3 regions of the Exiguobacterium oxidotolerans JCM 12280 genome follow, and region 1 is predicted to be linked to each of the others. Evidence: riboswitches for the same ligand, from Rfam matches in the RefSeq annotation. Region 1 holds a riboswitch; each other region holds the start of a gene.

The links. A riboswitch is a leader RNA that binds a small molecule or an ion and turns the genes downstream of it on or off. The one in region 1 is predicted to bind S-adenosylmethionine.
Region 2: it holds a riboswitch for S-adenosylmethionine, as region 1 does, so the genes downstream of both, P403_RS0107630 (amino acid permease) here and P403_RS0106225 (alpha/beta hydrolase) in region 1, are expected to answer to the same signal.
Region 3: it holds a riboswitch for S-adenosylmethionine, as region 1 does, so the genes downstream of both, metK (methionine adenosyltransferase) here and P403_RS0106225 (alpha/beta hydrolase) in region 1, are expected to answer to the same signal.

Annotation. Positions count from the first base shown of each region.
Region 1 is NZ_JNIS01000001.1:1,235,712-1,239,719, reverse strand. It holds gene P403_RS0106235 (DedA family protein) at 1-529, opposite strand, end outside; gene P403_RS0106230 (thymidine kinase) at 714-1,331, shown strand; gene P403_RS0106225 (alpha/beta hydrolase) at 1,502-2,260, opposite strand; SAM riboswitch class I at 2,321-2,423, opposite strand; SAM riboswitch class I at 2,639-2,743, shown strand; FMN riboswitch at 2,894-3,038, shown strand; gene ribD (bifunctional diaminohydroxyphosphoribosylaminopyrimidine deaminase/5-amino-6-(5-phosphoribosylamino)uracil reductase RibD) at 3,197-4,008, shown strand, end outside.
Region 2 is NZ_JNIS01000001.1:1,501,365-1,505,372, forward strand. It holds gene P403_RS0107630 (amino acid permease) at 1-941, opposite strand, end outside; SAM riboswitch class I at 1,022-1,123, opposite strand; gene P403_RS0107635 (polysaccharide pyruvyl transferase family protein) at 1,232-2,638, opposite strand; gene P403_RS0107640 (ketopantoate reductase family protein) at 2,942-3,856, opposite strand.
Region 3 is NZ_JNIS01000001.1:812,122-816,129, reverse strand. It holds gene P403_RS0104180 (EAL and HDOD domain-containing protein) at 1-609, shown strand, start outside; gene pckA (phosphoenolpyruvate carboxykinase (ATP)) at 677-2,245, opposite strand; SAM riboswitch class I at 2,478-2,604, shown strand; gene metK (methionine adenosyltransferase) at 2,733-3,941, shown strand.

The sequences.
Region 1 (4,008 bases):
TTTTAGCGAACTGCTCAAAGACACGACTGAATGAGAAGTGGCGACCGAGGAAATAACCAGCCCCGAGAAAAACACTAATCCAAATCAGTGCGCCGGTATACGCGTAGGATGCAAAGATCCGGAAAGGCATTTTCGAGACGCCTGCGAAAAAAGCAGACAGCTGCCGAAGACCAGGTATGTAGTATCCGATAATCAGGACCGATTTGCCATAACGAAGAAAGCCGGCTTCTGCCGTTAGGATATGTTTTTCTGAAATGCGCATCTTCGGACCAATCCGGTGGAGCAGCGGCATTCCGAGTTTGAGACCAAGGAGATAACTGATCGTCATCCCGATACAGCTGCCGGCATAAGCGGCGATAATCGTTCCGATTAAGGGTAAATTGCCTTGATGCATCCAAAAACCGGACATGACAAGTAACGTTTCATCGGGAACGGGAAGCCCGACGATTCCACCTGCGAGTAAAAGCGCAAGTCCAAATGAACCATATTGGTGAAGTACTTCATGTAATATGTGATGGATCGGGGACACCTTCCTTCATAAATTCTTCTTCTATAGTGTACAGGAAATGAGGACTAGTTAAAACGACAAGGTGGGGAATCATGGGAATGAACGGATGGATTTTTGATTTCGAGAAGTCAACTCTTTTTCTCATTATCGATTCGGGCTATACTCGTTAAAGTGACTAATTTTAGAGGACGGTGTTTTTGCAATGATGCATGTAATAAATCAGTACGGATGGATTGAAGTGATTTGCGGAAGTATGTTCTCTGGTAAGTCGGAAGAATTGATTCGACGTGTTCGACGGGCACAGTACGGGAAGTTGCCGGTCCAAGTGTTTAAACCGGCGATCGACGACCGTTACCATGAAGAACATGTCGTCTCTCACGTCGGCAACTCTGTCATCGCGGTACCGATGGCGACGAGCCGTGACGTGTACGCGGCAGTCGCACAAGAGACACAAGTGGTCGCGATTGACGAAGTGCAGTTCTTTGATGATGAAATCGTCGATGTCATCGAGGCCCTCGCGCAAGACGGAAAACGTGTCATCTGTGCCGGACTCGATCAAGACTTCCGGGCGGAACCATTCGGTAAGATGCCAGAACTTCTCGCACGGGCAGAGTTCGTCACGAAACTGCAGGCGATCTGCCTGTCGTGCGGTGACCCTGCATCACGGACGCAACGTTTAATCGACGGTCGACCTGCCAACTACAATGATCCAATCATTTTAGTCGGTGCGTCAGAGTCGTATGAGCCGCGTTGCCGCCACTGCCATGAAGTGCCGGGGAAATCGCAAGCCCTGCAACAATGGAAGAAACAGCAACAGAACTGATGAAGCAAACGAAGGACTGACTCATCAGTCAGGACTACATCAATCAAATGGCCGATACGCCCATCATTCGAGGGGAGTATCGGCCATTTTTGTGCGCATTCATATTGTTTTGGACGGTTTAGACACGTATCGAAACAGTCTTCATTCCTTGCTTTTGCGTAGGGAAGACATCAACCGGTGTGGCTCAAACGACTATATTGGTGCACAAAGCGTGTTGCCTCGTGGACAATCGTTTCTTGATCATGATCGAGGGTCGCGACATGATAGGAGTCAAGCAGGCAATAGCTCCGTTTGTCCGTCGCACCGATGACTTGATAAAGGTAATCCGAGCTTTCAGGCGGGACGACATGGTCTTCGGCAGAATATAAAATAAGCGTTGGAATCTCGATGGTTGGTAAGAGCGGACGTGTCTCGTCAATCAAGGTTAAAAGTTCCGATGCGCAGACGACAGGGACCTGGTCATAGATGATTTCAAACGCTTCACGTTTAATGTCTGGGGTACTTTCTTTCAAGTAGCGTGGACAGTCTTCGAAAGATAATGCTTCATAGGCAGGAATCGATAACGCTGCATTGATCGTAATCAATCCGTCAGCAGGTAATCCTTCCGCGACGAGGGCGAGGGCAAGTGTCGCACCCATCGATTGTCCGGCGATGAAGATGGACGAACAATGATTGGTTAAGACGTCGAACCCTTGACGGAGGCTCTGTTTCCAATCTTCGGCAGTCGACGCTTCGAAATCCTGGATACTCGTCCCGTGCCCGTCGAGGCGCGGAGCATACACAGTGAACCCTTGGGCGGCAAAATATTCTCCGACAGTGCGGACGCTTTGAGGGGTTGCGTTAAAACCGTGAGACAGTAAAATACCGATTGGACCTCGTTCAATCAAAAAATCTTCTGCGCCACACAGAACAGGTGATGATGAATTCATAAAGGGTTCCTCCTTCTATTAAAAAACTCGTAGTGCTTTAGGCGCACTACGAGTTTATCGTAAGTATCATCCAAAGCATCGGCTTTGCTGGTCGGAGCACCTTGCATGTTGCAGGTTGCCGTGGGTTCGTAGAGCCAGATCTCTCGCCCACTCTTGATATATCGTATAGGAATTGTCGGAATAATCATTGTGAAGAGAATAGCATTGATTGAAATACGTTGTCAAGACGTTAAAAAGAAGTCGAAATTGATAAACTGGGTAATTTGGTTTAATTTTGAAAATATGGTTGACTTGAGAACAGAATCCCCGTAGTGTAAGCAGTAGATTCACGACATAAGAACGACTTGAAACATCACACATATGAACTTCATACCGCAGCACTTATCGAGAGAGGTGGAGGGACTGGCCCTACGAAACCTCGGCGACAGACTTCTTACGTCGTACTGTGCCAATTCCATCAGACGTTTGTCTGAAAGATGAGCTGAGCGGATTCTGCCTTAGTGCAGATGAGAGGACCCTTTTCTTTTAAGAGAAGGGTCCTTTTTTGATGTTTTTCTAAAAAAGAGAATGAAATACAATTCATTTTGTATTTTAGAATGACCTATGCTAATCTTGAGCTGTATAACTCAATAACCAGTTCTTCGGGGTAGGGTGAAAATCCCAACCGGCGGTGATGCGATCAATGGATCGACGAGCCCGCGACCTGCAGTGTACGCACTGTGGCTGACTTGGTGAGACTCCAAGGCCGACGGTAAAGTCCGGATGGGAGAAGGACGAAACAATGCGCTTGCCGCCATTTTCTGAAAAAATATGTTCAGAGAAGGGTCTGTTTCTGTATGCAAAAAAACAGAAACACGAGACGCTTATTTCGTCAATCCTTCAATCGCGACGCCCCTTTTACAGGAGGCGTCTTTTTTGTTGAAAGGAGCGAAAAAAATGGAAATATTCATGAGTTATGCGATGCAACTAGCACACATGTTAAACGGTCAAACGAGTCCGGATCCGAGTGTCGGCTGCGTCATCGTCAAACAGGGACGAATCGTTGGATTTGGGGCCCACCGTTATGCGGGAGGACCCCATGCCGAAGTCGAGGCGCTCCTTATGGCAGGTGAAGCAGCACGCGGAGCAGATCTCTACGTGACGCTCGAACCGTGCAATCATCACGGTAAAACACCGCCGTGTACGGAAGCGATTCTAAAAGCCGGGATTGCCGGCGTCTTTGTCGCGACAGAGGACCGGCACGCGCTCGTCGCAGGAAGCGGCATCACACGTCTCCGGGAAGCGGGACTTGACGTCGAAGTCGGTCTATTAAAAGACGAGGCAGTGGCACTGTATGAACCATTTTGGACGGCGATCGAACGAAAACGTCCGCATGTCACAGTGAAAGTCGCCCAAACGATGAACGGGACGGTCGCGACGGGTGAACAACGCTTTATCACTTCAGAAGTGGCGCGCGCAGACGGACGTCAGTTACGCGGGACGCACGATGCGATTCTCGTCGGAAGCGACACGGTAATTGTCGATGATCCGGCACTGACGTTGCGCAGTTCGACCGGCATCGAACCGGTCCGTGTCATTGTCGATCGGCGCGGGCGCCTGACTGAAACATTCCAAGTCTTAAACGATGGCTTGAATCCGACGTACTGGCTGACGGAACAGCCGCGTACGACAGAGCGCGAGAACGTGACGGTTTTCGTCGGGACGTATGCGACACCGGACCAAATCCTCGAACTTTTATATGAACAAGG
Region 2 (4,008 bases), 270 kb from region 1:
AGTGACCACAACATCCGTGACGCAGCATACAAACCGGAGTTCGCTGCCGATAAGATTGCTGTCAAGATGACAAAGTTCATGATGTCCGCCGCAAATGGAATCCCGATCCGTTCAAACACGGCAACGAACGGACTCTCAAGCACACCTTTTGCATCCGTCGGCAGTAAAATCGCCAGGACGATGATCGTGCCGACAAAAAACACGACCAGCCGGACAATCGTCGTCCGAATGGCCAGAGGAATCGTCCGCTTCGGATCAACCGTCTCGCCTGCCGCAACACCAATCAGTTCTGTACCTGAATAGGCAAAGTTGACGGCGAGCATCGTCATCAAAATCGCAAAGGCCCCGTTCGGGAAGAGTTCCCCTTCCGTCAGCGGTCCGAACAACGGAGCTGCTTCTCCTGACGCCAGTGGAATAAAGCCGACGATTGCTGCTGCCCCTAAGACGATGAAGGCGATGATCGTCATGACTTTCACGGCAGAAAACCAAAATTCGACTTCGGCGAACACACGCACTGTCAGTACATTAATCACTAAAATAATGATGACGAACAATCCGCTGAACAACCAGACCGGCACGTCCGGAAACCAGCGTTGCATCAATAAACCAGCTGCTGTGAATTCGGACCCAAGCGCAACCGTCCACGTCAGCCAGTAGAGCCAGGCGACCGTACAGCCGGTTCCCGGTCCAATGTACTTTGTTGCATAACTATGAAAGGCACCGGTTTCCGGCATATGTACAGCGAGTTCCCCTAAACAAAGCATCACGAGATAAACGACGAGTGCCCCAAGCAAGTAGGACAAAATCGTCCCGATTCGACCTGCTTGCTCTAATGTGTACCCCGTACTTAGGAACAGCCCCGTCCCGATGACGCCACCTAACGACAGCATGACGATATGACGGGATTCCATCTTTCGTCGAAATGTTGTTTTTTGCTCCATCCTCCACCACTCCTCTTTCTCGCTCAATAAAAAAACGCACTCCTGTACAGACAGGGTGCGTCGGTCGACAACATCAAGAGCGCTTATCGATCGGGTACAACACCCGCAGGAATTAGCACAGTATCTTTCGACCTGTTGCTGAGGCTTCAAAGGGCCAGTCCCTCCACCTCTCTGGATAAGAATGTAATTTTTCATAACAATAGCAGTCCTTTTTTGAATTGTCAACACAATTCAGATAATACAATTCAAAAAAAACGTCTCACACTGCATTGGCATGAGACGTTCTTTTATTATTTTTTTACGAAGAGATTAGCTGTCTTAAGGGCCACCCGAACTGCTTTACGGTTCAATGTACCTTCTTGATGTTTAACCACCTTCGTCTGCTTGTTGAGTTTATCTTGTAACGTTTTAATCTTTTTGTCTTTATCTTTATCATGTTTTTGAATCGCAGCGATTTTTTTCTCTTCTTCTGGAAAGAATGATTCAAAACGTGCGATTGCTTCTTCCATACTGATTCCTGTAATCGGTTTAACCGCTGGGAGGAGTTCTGTTTTCGCCATTTCACGATCAAACGGCACGTTCTCTGGATAGTTCGTGTCTTGATAGATATGCTCCAAGTCGTTCGTGTTCAAGAAGTCAAGAAAGTTATCGAAGTTTTTCACTTGAATCCGCGCCGGGCTTTGGAAGTCTGCTGTTTCGACGACGTCCGAAAGCCGTGTATACGCCGTGATGTCATTTGCCCAGATGTGAGTCAATTGATGGTAATCTGTTAATTCACGCATCCTTGCATCTTTAGGAATCAAAATACTCGGTGTTCCAGTGAGTGTCGCTGTGATGTTTCCGTGGAGACGTGCACCAAAGCTCAAGTCAGCTTCTTTGAGGAAGTCGAACCACGTTTGAGCGTTTAAGAAGAAACGAACACGGCCATTCATATACACCGGGTGTGACATTCTAGCTGCATAATTCATATCTGAAAGGTCTCCAAACGGATGAGTTCCAGTGTACGTCAACTTCAATTCTTTCATCCATTGTGGGATGAAATAGTGATTTGGATACTCTTCCATTCCACGTGTGATAAAATCAAGGACATTTTTGGGTGAAAAACGTGATGAATTGACACTAATCATCGAATCTTTCGTGATGTTTGTCTCACGGATGTGAAGATCACGACCGAATGCATACATCGATGGGCAACCGATGACTTTATGATCGATGCCTTCACGGAAACCAAGGCGTGTCAGGTATTTCGACGTGATTTCACCACGAAGTCCAATGATTCTCGAACGTTCGAGGACTGCGCTGACGAATGCTTTAACATCCTCGTCGAACGGGAATCCGCCTTTTAAGTCCGGCTCGAATGGTGCGCGTAGACCAACACCGATCACGACGACGGGAATTTTCAATTTTTTAATCAATCGTGTGTATTTTCGAAGGGACGATGCGAACTCTTGACGGAATGCATCCGCAAGTGGAATGACGTAAAGATCAAAATTTTCGTTGATCTCATCTGCACGTTCTTCATCATAGTAGTAATAGTCAGGCGTGATCGTCGTTCCTTCCGTCATCAATGTTCGGAAGATACTGTACTGATAGATCAAATTCCCAACGTTCCCTCCGATTGAATTTTCTCTCATTATATACTCAGCATCAAACTGTTCAAAGGGTGTCATACCTGCACGAATAATAATACGCTTCATGTCAAATTATCCCCTCTCACAAATCCAAAAAAACATTAACAACTTATATTTTAGAGATATCTAAATCATATCCCTTACTTATATTTAAGTCTATTTTAATTAAAGAGATAGAGTATCATTTAAAAGAATATTCTCATCATTTAAATTTTATTTAATATTTTCCCCACTTATAATCAGAGTCAGTCAAGAAAAATTTACGAACATAACATTTTCTAGCTACATAAATAGCTTCTCTTAAGGTAAACAATAGAGTCACCTTGGAGAAGCTATTTGTAATTCTCGATTTCGAAGCCCTTCAACAGCTTAAATAGTAATTGATAGCTGTTCATATATCTTTAAATTCGTATGAATCATCCGTAACGTCGGGTATAGCGATGGCTCCGCTCCTTCTATTAAACTGCCAAACAGATGGTCTGCTTCGACCATGCCTTGTTTTTCCATATCCCGTTGCAAGGATGACTTCATATCCGGTGCCATTTGATGCATCCGTTTTTCCTGCTCCTGTTCGATCTGGTCCACGAACGTTGCCCCTTGACTGTCCATGGCTTGTTTTGCTTCTTGTAAGACATTCCGAATGACACGATTCCCTGCAGCATCGTCGCGAATCGGACCAATCGGTGCCCGAAATAGCGAAGTCACTCCGGAAAAGGTCGTAATGAAGAGATACTTTTGCCACATATCTTGTATGATGTGGTCTGATGCTTTAATCGATGCTTTTGTCCCTGCAAGTGCTTCCTTCACCTCAAGCAAGCGATCCGTCCAGTCCCCATCTCTTGGACCAAATACAAGTTGATGGGCAGGACTCGTCTGAATGACGCGTCCATTCGCATCAAGCGTCGATTCAATGAAGCATAAGCCACCGAGGACACGGGTCTCGCCAAATTTAGCGACGAGTTGTTCGATATGCCGCATCCCGTTCAAGACCGGTAACACATATGTATCAGGACCGACGAATCCTTCGAGATCTCCGATGACATGCCCCAGGTGATACGCTTTCGTCGACACGATGACTAGGTCAAACGTCTCTTTTGTTCCGACTTGGATTAAACGTGGCGTCAACGACACGTCTCCGTGTGGACTAATGATTTCAAGACCCGTTCGCTCTAACTCCTCTGCCCGACGCTCACGGACAAGAAACGTCACGTCTTCCCCTTTTTCTGCTAGGCGTCCTCCGAAATATCCTCCGACAGCCCCTGCACCTACGACTAAAATCTTCATCATGTATCCTCCTTCGTATAAAGAACAGCATGTTTTTCTCAGAAAATTGTTTTCTACATCCTATCATACTGCAGGTAATGCGAATGTAAACCAAACGAAATAAAGCGTTTTCATTAAAGCGCTTGCATTTTACATTCAGTCGTTTATACTAC
Region 3 (4,008 bases), 420 kb from region 1:
TCAGATGAGTATTATGACCAGGTCGTCGATGAAATCGAAGGAAATCCATACATTAGTGTGCAAGTCCTTCAGCTTATCAATTCTCCCGGGATTGGTCTTCGAAATACCGTCGAATCCGTTCGTCAAGCGATTTCACTGCTCGGGTTTTCCCAACTTAAAAGTTGGATTTCGTTAATCGTTTTACGAGAGATGCGACTTGCGAGTCCGTACAAGTGGTCAGACGAGTTGTTACGTTCTTCACTGCATTGTGCCAAGTTATGCGAGTTATTTGCACTTGAAACAAAGACGTTACGTCCGGAAAGTGCTTACATGATTGGTTTGCTCTCGCATATCGATGCGTTACTGTCAGTCGATATTGATGAAATCATTGATCAATTACCAATCGAGTCGACGTTGAAAATCGTGTTACAAGGAAAAGATCATCCGTTTCGTGATTGTTTATTGCTCGCGATTAGTGCCGACCGTGGTGAATTTGAACAGTTTGAAAAACTAACCCATCGTTTTGGTATTTCAAAACAGCGTGCCTATGCACTATTAAAAGAGAGTCAAGATTGGTTGACTAAAAAAGAACTTCATCTGCAACCGGATGAAGAAGATTCAATCGTCTGATGAACGTTAAAAGGCACCAGCTCACTGAACATACAGTGTCTGGTGCCTTTTAATTATCTTAATTTAATTAAACACGTGGCCCTGCTGATTTGATTTCAGTAGTTGCACTGTCGAACCGTGTGAAATTTTGTTTGAATTTAGTTGCCAAAGCCCGTGCTTGTTGTTCATACGCATCAGCATCCGACCAAACTTTGACAGGGTTGAGTAAGTCGCTTGGGACACCAGGGACTTCGAGCGGCATATGAAGTCCAAAAATCGGATGTTCTTCCGTCGGGATATCAGCGAGCGTGCCGTTGACAGCTGCATTGACCATCGTCCGTGTATAGGAAAGCTTCATCCGACTTCCGGTCCCATATGCGCCACCCGTCCAGCCTGTATTGACGAGGTAAACCGTGACACCGTGTCGGTCGATGAGCTCACCGAGCATCGTTGCATATTTTTCAGGAATGAGCGGTAAGAAGGGTGAACCGAAGCATGTCGAGAATGTCGCTTCCGGTTCTGTTACACCACGCTCTGTTCCGGCTAACTTCGATGTATACCCGGATAAGAAGTGATACATCGCTTGCTCCTTCGTCAACTTACTGATTGGCGGCAGGACGCCGTAAGCATCAGCCGTCAAAAAGACAATCGTTTTCGGATGTCCGGCGCGTGATGGTACTGCAATATTATCAATTGCTGTAATCGGATAAGCAGCCCGTGTGTTTTCCGTTTTCGACGTATCATCATAGTCAGGAATTCGTGCATCATCGAGGACGACGTTTTCGAGGACAGTGCCAAAACGAATCGCATCAAAGATTTGTGGTTCTTTTTCGCGCGATAAGTTGACCGTTTTTGCGTAACAGCCCCCTTCGATATTGAAGACGCCGTCGTTGGACCACCCGTGCTCATCGTCACCAATCAATTGACGACTGTCGTCAGCAGACAGTGTGGTCTTACCAGTACCGGATAATCCGAAGAATAAGGCGACGTCACCCTCATGTCCGACGTTAGCCGAGCAATGCATCGATAAGACGTCTCGTTGAGGTAAAAGGTAGTTCATGACAGAGAAAATCGATTTTTTGATTTCGCCCGCATATTCCGTTCCACCGATTAAGACAATCCGATGTTCGAATGACATGGCGATGAACGTTTCGGAATTCGTTCCATCGACTTTCGGATCTGCTTTGAAGTGAGGCGCATAAATAACCGTGAAAGGCTCAAAAGCAGCTTCTGTCGGATATTCACGCAAAAACAGTTGTTTTGCAAACAAATTATGCCAAGCATATTGTGTCACGATCCGAACCGGAAGGGTAAAATGAGTGTCTGCACCAGCAGCAGCTTCTGTGTAGTAGAGCTGATCTGCTTCATTCATGTAGCGAAGAACTTTTTGTAACAGTTGCTCGAAGTTGTCTGCTTCCATCGGTTGATTGACATGACCCCAATCGATATGTGACTCGCATGACTGATCGCGAACAATGAACTTGTCTTTAGGTGAACGACCTGTAAATTTCCCCGTTTCTACAGACAGAGCGCCATTTTCAGCAAGAACCCCTTCTTCGTTATGAATTGCATGTTCGACTAGCTCAGCAACAGATAGTTGTTTGAACACATGCTCCTTCTTGAGTAGCTCTTCGATATTCAGGACCGTCATCGGCATCCTGACCCCACCTTTCCCCTACGTTGGTTTAGCTCTGGCATTTAGTATGACACATTTATTATATATGACATACTAAAGGATGAGCAATCCTTTTTTAGCGCTGATTTCTATTTTTCTGGAAACGCTTTCAGCATTAACAGTTTAACATCTCTTCCGAAAAGTTTCGACTAGAAATTAAAACGTAGCTTGACAGAGTGGTCACAACTTTATATCATGTAATTCGTAACGGATACTCTTATTCTGAGCAGGTGGAGGGAACAAGGCCCGAAGAAACCCGGCAACCGTCCTACATTAAGAATTCTATTAATGAAGGAAAAGGTGCTCTCCTGAAGCGAAGTAAACACTTCGAACGATAAGAGGGTAAAGGAAGAACGCACAACCTTTCCCTGACCATTTTTTGGACATGGAGAGGTTTTTTTCATTTTACCGTCCCACTCAACTAGGGGAAATGAGTACACCGTCAAATTCTTTTTTGGGAGGGTCAAACATGACAAACCTTAATCGCCGGCTATTTACGTCGGAGTCAGTTACTGAAGGTCACCCGGATAAAATCTGTGACCAAATCTCAGATTCTATCTTAGATGCAATCCTCGCAGCCGATCCGAATGCTCGTGTCGCTGCTGAAACATCTGTCACGACAGGACTCGTCCTCGTCGCAGGTGAAATCACGACATCGACTTATGTCGATATCCCGAAAGTCGTTCGCGAAACAATTCGTGAGATTGGCTATACACGCGCTAAATATGGTTTCGATGCAGACACTTGTGCTGTATTGACTTCAATCGATGAGCAATCAGCAGATATCGCTCTCGGTGTTGACCAAGCGCTTGAAGCACGCGAAGGTAGCATGTCAGATGAAGAAATCGATGCAATCGGTGCAGGGGACCAAGGTCTCATGTTCGGTTATGCAACGAAAGAAACGCCTGAATTGATGCCACTTCCGATTTCACTTTCACACAAACTTGCTCGTCGTCTCGCAGAAGTCCGTAAAACTGGACAACTTGACTACCTCCGTCCGGATGGTAAGACGCAAGTAACTGTAGAATACAATGAGAATAACGAACCGGTTCGTGTCGATACAATCGTCATCTCAACACAACATGCAGAAGAAGTGACGCTTGAGCAAATCCAAGCAGACCTGAAAGAGCATGTCATCGTACCTGTGATTCCATCAGAATACATCGATGCGGAAACAAAGTTCTTCATTAACCCGACAGGTCGCTTCGTCATCGGTGGACCACAAGGTGATGCAGGATTAACTGGACGTAAAATCATCGTTGATACGTATGGTGGCTATGCACGTCATGGCGGCGGCGCATTCTCTGGTAAAGATCCAACAAAAGTTGACCGTTCTGCAGCATATGCAGCACGTTACGTCGCGAAAAACCTCGTAGCTGCTGGTCTTGCAGATAAAGCAGAAGTTCAACTTGCATACGCGATTGGTGTCGCGCACCCAGTATCGATTGCAGTTGATACGTTTGGAACAGGTAAACTTCCAGAGGCACAACTCGTCGAACTCGTTGCTGAAAACTTCGATCTTCGCCCAGCAGGAATCATCAACATGCTTGATCTCCGCCGTCCGATTTATCGTCAGACAGCCGCTTATGGTCATTTCGGTCGTACAGATATCGAATTACCATGGGAGCAAACAGATAAAGCAGCAATTCTTGAAGAACAAGCGAAACGATTCGCTTAATTTTCAGTTCAGAAGCAGACTCAGTTTGAGTTTGTTTCTGAACTTTTTTTGTTTGTCCCGAACTTTG